DNA from 4 places in the Alicyclobacillus fodiniaquatilis genome. Region 4 is predicted to be linked to each of the others. Evidence: riboswitches for the same ligand, from Rfam matches in the RefSeq annotation. Region 4 holds a riboswitch; each other region holds the start of a gene.
The links. Region 4 has a riboswitch for cyclic di-AMP ahead of ACFSB2_RS03375 (C40 family peptidase). Riboswitches for the same ligand answer to the same signal wherever they lie in the genome.
Positions count from the first base shown of each region.

Region 1: it holds a riboswitch for cyclic di-AMP, as region 4 does, so the genes downstream of both, ACFSB2_RS07835 (C40 family peptidase) here and ACFSB2_RS03375 (C40 family peptidase) in region 4, are expected to answer to the same signal.
Region 2: it holds a riboswitch for cyclic di-AMP, as region 4 does, so the genes downstream of both, ACFSB2_RS25850 (C40 family peptidase) here and ACFSB2_RS03375 (C40 family peptidase) in region 4, are expected to answer to the same signal.
Region 3: it holds a riboswitch for cyclic di-AMP, as region 4 does, so the genes downstream of both, ACFSB2_RS21055 (hypothetical protein) here and ACFSB2_RS03375 (C40 family peptidase) in region 4, are expected to answer to the same signal.

Region 1 covers NZ_JBHUCX010000020.1:320,320-322,521, forward strand. The annotation lists gene ACFSB2_RS07830 (exosporium glycoprotein BclB-related protein) at 1-660, opposite strand, end outside; cyclic di-AMP (ydaO/yuaA leader) riboswitch at 1,202-1,341, shown strand; gene ACFSB2_RS07835 (C40 family peptidase) at 1,341-1,865, shown strand; gene ACFSB2_RS07840 (HesB/IscA family protein) at 2,062-2,202, shown strand, end outside.
Region 2 covers NZ_JBHUCX010000100.1:46,460-48,661, forward strand. The annotation lists gene ACFSB2_RS25845 (transglycosylase domain-containing protein) at 1-292, shown strand, start outside; cyclic di-AMP (ydaO/yuaA leader) riboswitch at 726-846, shown strand; gene ACFSB2_RS25850 (C40 family peptidase) at 850-1,752, shown strand.
Region 3 covers NZ_JBHUCX010000087.1:14,399-16,600, reverse strand. The annotation lists gene ACFSB2_RS21060 (NAD(P)/FAD-dependent oxidoreductase) at 1-904, shown strand, start outside; gene ACFSB2_RS21055 (hypothetical protein) at 858-1,154, opposite strand; cyclic di-AMP (ydaO/yuaA leader) riboswitch at 1,242-1,371, opposite strand; gene ACFSB2_RS21050 (AI-2E family transporter) at 1,435-2,202, opposite strand, start outside.
Region 4 covers NZ_JBHUCX010000013.1:57,185-59,386, reverse strand. The annotation lists gene pepF (oligoendopeptidase F) at 1-109, opposite strand, end outside; gene ACFSB2_RS03380 (folylpolyglutamate synthase/dihydrofolate synthase family protein) at 365-673, shown strand; cyclic di-AMP (ydaO/yuaA leader) riboswitch at 811-943, shown strand; gene ACFSB2_RS03375 (C40 family peptidase) at 943-1,518, shown strand; gene ACFSB2_RS03370 (GGDEF domain-containing protein) at 1,598-2,202, opposite strand, start outside.

The sequences.
Region 1 (2,202 bases), on a different contig from region 4:
CGGTCCTACGCTACCACGCGCCCCTGTTGATCCTTGTGATCCGGTCGTGCCTGTTGGCCCTTGCGGTCCGGTAGCGCCTGTCGCGCCGGTTGCTCCCGTGGCTCCCGTTGCACCAGTCGGTCCCGGGATACCATAAAAATGCGGCGCCTGTACTTTTAAAGCCTTCGTGTTTCCGTTCCACGTCGATTTCATATTGATGGCTTTGAGCACTTGCTGAATGTCCCACAATGGCAGATATCTCACTTGTTCTCCGCCACTCTGTCGAACAACACTGTCAATATGTGTAGCCACTAACGTCCCATTCACATATACATTCACGTTTCCCGTTTTGCCATTGAGCACTTTCACTTTCCCAGCAAGTTTCGTCGAGCTGGTCAGCTTCAGCGAAAACTGCCCGTTGGTCTCAGTCCACTGTGGCTCCAAACCGACAGATCCCAACAATGTGATAACTTCATCCGTAGAATAATAAGTGGTTTTATGTAGCGTGAATGCTTGAGTCTTCCCCAACGCATGACCATTGACTGAAGATGAGACTTGGTAATTGCTCGTATTGGAACTTGTCGCAGCAAATGTGGTATTTACGTCCATCACGGCAGTAGCAACGAGACTCGAAACCATTGTGGTCAAGTTGATCGCATTTGCCCATTTTTTTCTTTTCACCCAATATAACCCTCTTTCCAAATAATCTAAAAAATGACTTATAACGATATGATCCAAAACCAGATTTTCAACTAGTTAGACTTGACATTCCCCCATGCTTGGTCATACGATTTGAGTTGGACTTCAGAATCTACATACGCACGATTTAAAACTAACAAAGAATCCCGAGGACATGAAAGGTTAAGAATTTTGGTCTCCATTAAATGAAAATGAACATCAGCGAATACCGAAGCCTGAGTCAGGATACAAATGTCTAGAAATCATCAGTCTCTCCTTAAGCCCAAATTCAATTATATTCTTTAGATCTTAACAAAATCTGAACAACCACATTTGGTATCGAAAACGCAGTAATCACCTAAAAAAGCGTACCGGAAACGCCTTGACCCTGAACGCTTACTTTGGAGTGTGCGCCATCGACGTGGCCAAGCGGTTGACCGCATATCGTCCACATCTGAATGAATTTCCACTACCACCATCATCCTCTTTTTTATCCACTAATCCTCTAGTTCCATTGACAAAACACCGTGATAACATAGGTTCCGAAACAATCATGCCGAATCCTGTGATACAGGTACGGGGGACTTATTTTTTTGGGGTGAATCCTGGTTGCCACAACAAACAGGTAGGGGCATTCTCCACCGAACCCGTCAACTAACCTCGGAGGCACAAGGAGGAATAATTTGAATAAGAAAAGCGTGATTTCTGCATTTTTTGGTATGGCGTGTGTATTTTCCATTGGCACATCGATCGCAATGGCAGCAACATTGCCACCAGGTGTGACCATCGATCATAACATGACTCCGTTGGCGAGTGAGAATGCATCAACTCAGGCGAAGACAGACGCTGTTCTGAAAGTGGCAGAAAGCAAATTGGGCACACCGTACATCTGGGGACACAACGAAGATCGTGGACAATATGGCTTTGACTGTTCGAATTTTACAGCCTACGTTTATCATCATGCGCTAGGTTATAAAATTACAACATTCTCCACGAAACAGTATACATCTGTCGGTTATGATGAACCGAAATCCGATATGCAATCTGGAGATTTATTGTCATTCAATGACGGCGGTCATTCTGGTATATATGTCGGTAACGGAGAAATGATCCAATGTGGCGGTGGGCTTGGTAAAGTGGGCTATCTTAGCGTTAAACCAGGTTCTTACTGGTATAAACACTTAAGCGCAGTCAAAAAAATGTACTAAACACGGAGAAATCAAGGGCTCAACCAAGACATGGTTGAGCCCTTTTTCATTACATACATGCAGGCGATATAAATGGCTTTTTGATTGGTCACAAAGCATCTCGTGTTGTGAATATCGCAGAGGAGGCCGTGGAGCAAATTTGACAGATTGTTATGATAGTATAGAACTTAAATTTAAATAAGGTGGCGAATCGTTGATGCAGTGCAAAATCACACCATCAGCTAAGAAGCAGATACTGAGTATTCTCCGAGAACAAACGGATAAGAATTTAAAACTGCGGGTTTATGTCACTCACGCGCACGGGGATCATGCCCATTACGGGATGAGTCTTGATTAT
Region 2 (2,202 bases), on a different contig from region 4:
CTACATTGGGTACGATAAATCGTCTCCTCAATACCATTTAACGATGTCACCACTTGACCCATCGGCTAATGCGGCAAAAATCTTTAAAGATATCGTCCAAATTGCCGAGTCGGGGGTGAAACCAGAAAAATTTGATGTTGGCCCTTATCCAGCATCGCAGGGGGTTGCGACTGCAGCTTATAAAAAAAGTCAGGCTATACATCCGACGAAAAGGCGGCGTCCTAGGATAAAATCGTTAAAGAGGCATACATCACCAAGGGGACATAAACATCCTTCGCATCACAGAAAATAGTGGAACGATACAAGAAGCCCGCATTTCCATATAAAAGGTTTATTAATTTTGCGATTTGGTGACAATATCAGGATTAAAATAGGGGATCGATCCAGTCGGCCCCTGCCCCTGCTGGGGCTGAAACACCTGAAAAAACGCTCTTGGAGATATTGATGAAAGATACATAAACACCCAACAGTAACCCATAACACCCAGCTTTTACCCATAACCCTTTGAATAGAATTCATCCCACATATGTGATAACCCTCTCCCAGAGAGCAATTCCATGATGTTTCTTACCAGAGCGTACTGTAATGGTGGTTGCCGAGCGCATTTGTAACTATCATGCGCCCATGTGTTACATGCTTGACCCTTAAAGTTGCTACCTTTCATACGAATCTTAATATTACTGAGATAAATCCTTTCAATCAAATTGTCCAGTCAACTGAATATTGAGATTAAATGTCCGAATCGCAAGAACGGGGGACGATTTAACTGGGGTGAATCGCGAATCGTGTAGGGGAGCCTTCTCCCGAACCCGACAACTAACCTCGTAGGACTCAGAAGGAGCCGAAAGATTGAAGAAAAAAGTCCTTATGTCTCTACGTACTAGTGCCGTTTGTGCTAGTATTGCGGTCACTGTCAATCCTCTTACAGCATTTGCGAGTACCAATCGTCCAGCTTTACAGCAAAAATCCATCGCATTGAACGGGAAAATTGTTTCAAAACCGTCTGCCGTCGTGCATGATGGTACAACGTATATGCCAATTTGGTACATCATGCAAGCACTCGATAACGCCAATATTCATAGTACATGGAAAAGTCCTGTTTGGAACCTCAGCACATCTCATACTCCAAATGTAAGTGATCTACATGTCGACAATGGTTCTAGTTCAATTTATATAAACGGAACCTTTGTTCAGAGGATCAATCAAATTGTTAATGTAGATCCTAGCTCCGGGAATCAAACTACATACATGCCCATATGGTACATCATGCAGATTCTTAATTGTTTGGGCATTAAATCACAATGGAACGGAACAACATGGAACATATCAAATGACACGCAAATTCTTTTAACTGATTATGAGGTGTCTAGTCCTTCCGCTGTTTCTGGCCAACAAATCGTTAGCTACGCAAAACAATTTATCGGTACACCGTATCAAATGGGAGGAGAATCCTCGAAGGGAATCGACTGTTCTGGCTTGGTTCAAACAGTGTTCGCACATTTTGGCATATCTCTTCCCAGGACAGCAGCTGATCAAGCACAAATTGGACAAACGATAGCAAAGTCAAATCTACAACCTGGTGATCTTGTCTTCTTTAATACGGATGGGCAAGAGATTTCGCATGTTGGTATTTACGTCGGGAATAGTCAATTTATCTCTGCGACCTCATCACAGGGTGTTCAGATACGAGATTTAAACGACCCATACTACTGGGGACCTCTTTATGTAAAATCAACCAATCCCGGTATATAAGTAGAGATCAATTTATAAAGATATCAGTACATAAAACAGAACGATAGGTTTTGTGTTACCTTCACTTTTTGGGTAACACGAACAAACGTGCATCATCGTGAGTCCCAAAGCATCCTGCTTGGGACTCACCTTTAGGGCTGCTTTCAATTGAGTAGTACGATACGGATTGGACTGTGTACATGATTAAGAAGGCGTTACAGATAAAAGTTTCGTGTTCGCTATTATCGGAATGTAGGGCCAAAAGGACATTGCGCGGTTGAGTTTCTTTTGTACGCACTTGAGGAGCGGCATGCATGGAGCTATTCTCATTTTGTTTTTGTGCACAACCACTCAAAAACAACGCGAAGATGACTGTGAGCAATGCTAGCGGTTTTCTTGTCAATTCTTCATCACCCGGATGTGAAACGTGTATTGAACGATTTGCATACTTTGAGAGCGATTTTGCGAAAG
Region 3 (2,202 bases), on a different contig from region 4:
CCAGTTGGCGGAAGACGGCGAAACGGACACGGGTTACGAGGTGGTTGGCGGTCTGTACGTGGCGGCAAATGAAGAAGAAGCGCAGCGGCTTGTGCTCGTCGAGCGGCTCTTGCTGGAAAGGAAGATGGCTGGCGCACCAAATCTAGGGACCATTGCCCGTCTAGATGCTGCTGAAGCCAAGGCGTATTTTCCCGCGCTTGGTGAAATCACAGGGGCCATTTACATGTCAGATGCAGCGCGCCTCAACGGCAGGTATTTATGCAATGCGCTCAAACAGGCAGCCATCCGTCGCGGCGCGAATGTTGTGCATGGCGAAGCCAGAATTGCGTGTAGCGCTGGACGCGTGTCTGCTGTCCATGTCGACGATGACGTACTGACCGCCGACGCCGTCATGATTTGCGGTGGCGCGTGGTCCAACCAATTTGGCGCGGCAACAGGCATCGACATTCCGATCACGCCGCAAAAAGGTCAGATTTTGCATCTGCAGATGGCGCAGCGCACAGATAAGTGGCCCATCATTGTCGGGTTCCACTCCCACTACATGTTGACTTTCCCAGAGCATCGCGTAGTCGTTGGCGCAACGCGGGAAACAGGCAGTGGCTACGACACGCGGGTAACGGCATTGGGCATGCAGGAACTGCTGCGCGAAGCACTGCGAATCGCCCCTGGACTGGGGGCGGGGAGCATTGCCGAGGTTCGCGTTGGACTGCGCCCGGCGAGCCCCGACAATATGCCTGTGCTCGGCGCCATTCCCAGTGTCGATGGATTATATGTAGCCACGGGACATGGCGCAGGAGGACTCACGACGGGGGCGTATTCGGGGATTGCGGTCGCTGAGCGCATACTTGGGAACCAACTTATTGATTTGGCTCCTTTTTCTGTCGCTCGATTTTCCGCGCGATGAACACCATCAACAGAAAAGCAAAAATGCTGCCGACGACATAAAGTAATCTTTTTAGTTTGCTGCCTTTTGCGTCACCTTGACAACCGAGGCGGATATCCAGATAGTCCTTTTCCGCTCGACTATCATGCAGGCGCACATGCACGTCGTTCGTGTCTGCGAACATATGCGCCCGGAAGCGATGCAGATTGGTGACTGGTTTATCAGCGGGCACGTCAAGTGTTCCCTTGCGAGTGGCTTTGGTTCCAAACATGCGCTTCACCTCTTTTGGTTTTGTCATGGTTTGATGAGATATGGCCGAATAAACACAGAAACCTCCGTTGGCACGCCAACGGAGGTTCATTGCTCTATCATGCGCTTGCGAAGTTAGCTGACGGATTCGGACTTCTGCATGTCCTACCAGAAACATCTGGATTCACCCCAAAATATCGGTTCCCCCGCTTCCTTGCGGAATTCAGCGAGCACATATGAAGTTTAGTAACTTTATGTTAACACACACGCATTCAAGCGGCAAATCTTGCCGTTCTGGTCGATCACGATGGCGTGCGTTTATCGTCTGGATGTTCTTGAAGCGTGTCCACACCAGGAAACAAATCGCCGATCAGATGTTTGCGCAACAGTGACTTGATGCCAATCAGCAGGACAGGGCCGATGAAAATCCCTGTGAATCCGATGATTTTCATGCCGACGTATAGGGCAAAGAGCGTGGACAAAGTGTCGAGACCGACGTTGTTGGCCGTCAGCTTTGGCGTGATCATATGCACAATCAACAGGATGATCACTTGAATCAGCAGCACCTTGATGCCCAGTGATGTGTCCCCCATGGCAAAGCTGCCTATGGCCCAGGGAATCGTGATGATGAATGAGCCAATGAAGGGGATGATGGCTGCAAGACCGAACAACAGGCCCATGATGAAGGCGTCCGGGATGTGAAGTATCCACATGGCGATCATCGCCAGTGCGCCAGACATCGCCATCAAAATCAGTTGCACGCGAATGGTGGCGACAAAAGCCCGTATCATGTCGCGAATGGTGGCAGAGATTTTTCCTTCCCAACCTGGAGGGAGGATCTTTACAAAACTATGGTACATGGCTGTTCGATTGATGAGCATAAAGTAGGTGGCAACGAGCGCGATGCCAATGATGAACAGCCAGTCAGGGAACTCTGTCACAAGGTTGAGTAGCACGTTTGCAAATAGCTGAATCCAGTGCTCGATGCCGCTTAGTGAATGCACCGCTTGATTCTGAATCTCGGCAGCCACATGCGGCGGCAGATGACCCAAAAACAGCGCCTGTAATTT
Region 4 (2,202 bases):
CGGCCACCTCCGCAAGCGCCGTTTCCCATGCTTCCACCGAAGGAAACAAATCCGCCAAATTCCAAGTCATTTCAACCGGCACTTCCGAACGCGTGAAACGTGTTCCCATCAAAAATATGCCCCTTTCAACATAAATCACCATCAGCCCTGTGGAGAATTTGTACAAAGCCCTTTCCGTCCTGCTTTGTTGAAGGCTCAAAATATTTCGCTTCCCAAAACTATTTCCATTATAGACGAACCTTTTGTGATAAACGACTCGACTCTTTTGAATTTTAAAGGTAAGCAGTTCATGCATGGTAATCTAAGTTAAAGATACTGTGCCGCTGAGTGGCACAACTGCTCCACGGCGGGAGGCGTTTTACCGATGACGAAAACACAATTGAACCAACATTTGACGAACTACACGCAAGCCATAGAATGGATTTCTAATTTGGAGCGTTTCGGCGTCGTGCCAGAATTACAGAGAATTCGCTTTTTGTTAAAAGAGCTAGGCAACCCCGAAACGGAAGTAAAGTTCATCCACGTCGCCGGCACGAATGGCAAAGGGTCCACTTGCGCATATTTGGCCCACGTGCTTGCGCAGTGCGGCTATGGTGTCGGACTATTCACCTCACCCAATATTGGTAAATTCACAAACCGAATACGCTTCAACGAGGAAGCCTTGAAATCATGATTGAGCCTCACGGGATCAAGACACGGATCCACGATGACGTAATCAAAAGACTCCACCACCGCAACATCCACAAAATGTAATCTCGCCCTCCATTCTCATAATGAAAATCTGCATAGACATGTTACGCTATGTAGACAACAACAAAACAGCCGAATCCTGCATGGCAGGTACGGGGGATATTTTATTTTTTTGGGGTGAATGTGGATTCCACACGGGCGCTCTCCAGTCCGAACCCGTCAACTAACCTCGGAGGCACTTAGGAGGATATAATGAAAATTAAACATATAGCTTCAGCGGTGATTTCTTTCTCGATCACAGCCGTATTTGGCATGTCCATTGCCTTTGCTGCGCCTGCCACTACAGCGTCAGACGTCGCCCAGGTGACTCATACGACGTCCACGGCGTTGCCACCTGGTGTAACGTACAATAAAAACATCAAACCCAAAGCGGCGCGCACAGCTACAGCAAAGCAAAAATTCCGTGCCGTCCTGAGTGTCGCGCAAAGCAAATTGGGCACACGATATGAATGGGGCCACAATGAAGACCGCGGTCAATACGGTTTTGATTGCTCCAACTATACAGCTTACGTCTACAATCACGCGCTCGGTTACAAGATGAGCGGTGCATCACAGGTGCAATATCATTCCGTCGGTTGGAAAATCGCACGCTCCAACATGCAACCAGGCGATTTGGTCATATTTGAAAAAGGGAAGCACGTCGGAATTTACATCGGCAACGGTGAAATGATCCAATGCGGCGGCGGTTTGGGCAAAGTCGGCTACTTGTCGTTGAAGCCTGGCTCCTATTGGTACAAGCACATCTCGGCCGTACGCCGAATGTTCTAAAGCTCAAACACCATTGTGCATACAGCTGAATACAGCATCCACAGGACATGTGATGGAAAGACTGTCACATGTCCTGTTTTTATTCTGGGCCTGTGATTTTATTTTTTCCACTGCGCTTGCTCATATACTGACGTGCATCTGCCAATTTGTAGCAAGCGAAAAAATCATGCGCCTCATCTGGTAAGAGGATCACGCCCACGGAGGAGGACACACCAGATGCCGCTAAGGGCGACGCTTGCAGAATGGCGTCTATGCGCGCGTTCGCTGCAACGTCCCATCTGTCATGTTCTAAAACCAGAACAAATTCGTCACCGCCTAAACGCGTCGCATGTTCCTTGGCCGTCAAAGCGCTTTGCAGATGATGAGCAAACTGACAGAGCAGTTGATCTCCAGCTTCATGTCCCGCAGAATCATTGAGCGCCTTGAAGCCATCTAGATCACACAACATGAACAACATCCTCTGCGGAGAAGGCTGACTGAAATACACTTCCATGAAATGATGAAGCGCACGACGATTCCAAATACCTGTCAGCGGATCATGATTGACCCAATATTTCAAACGCCGCCTTTGAGCAACCACTTGATGGGCCATAGAAAGCGTTTCCAAGAGATTGGGAATCAATCGTTTAATCACGACATCGGAAGATTCGAAATACAGCGTCAGCACAGCAAACAGTGTGGTTT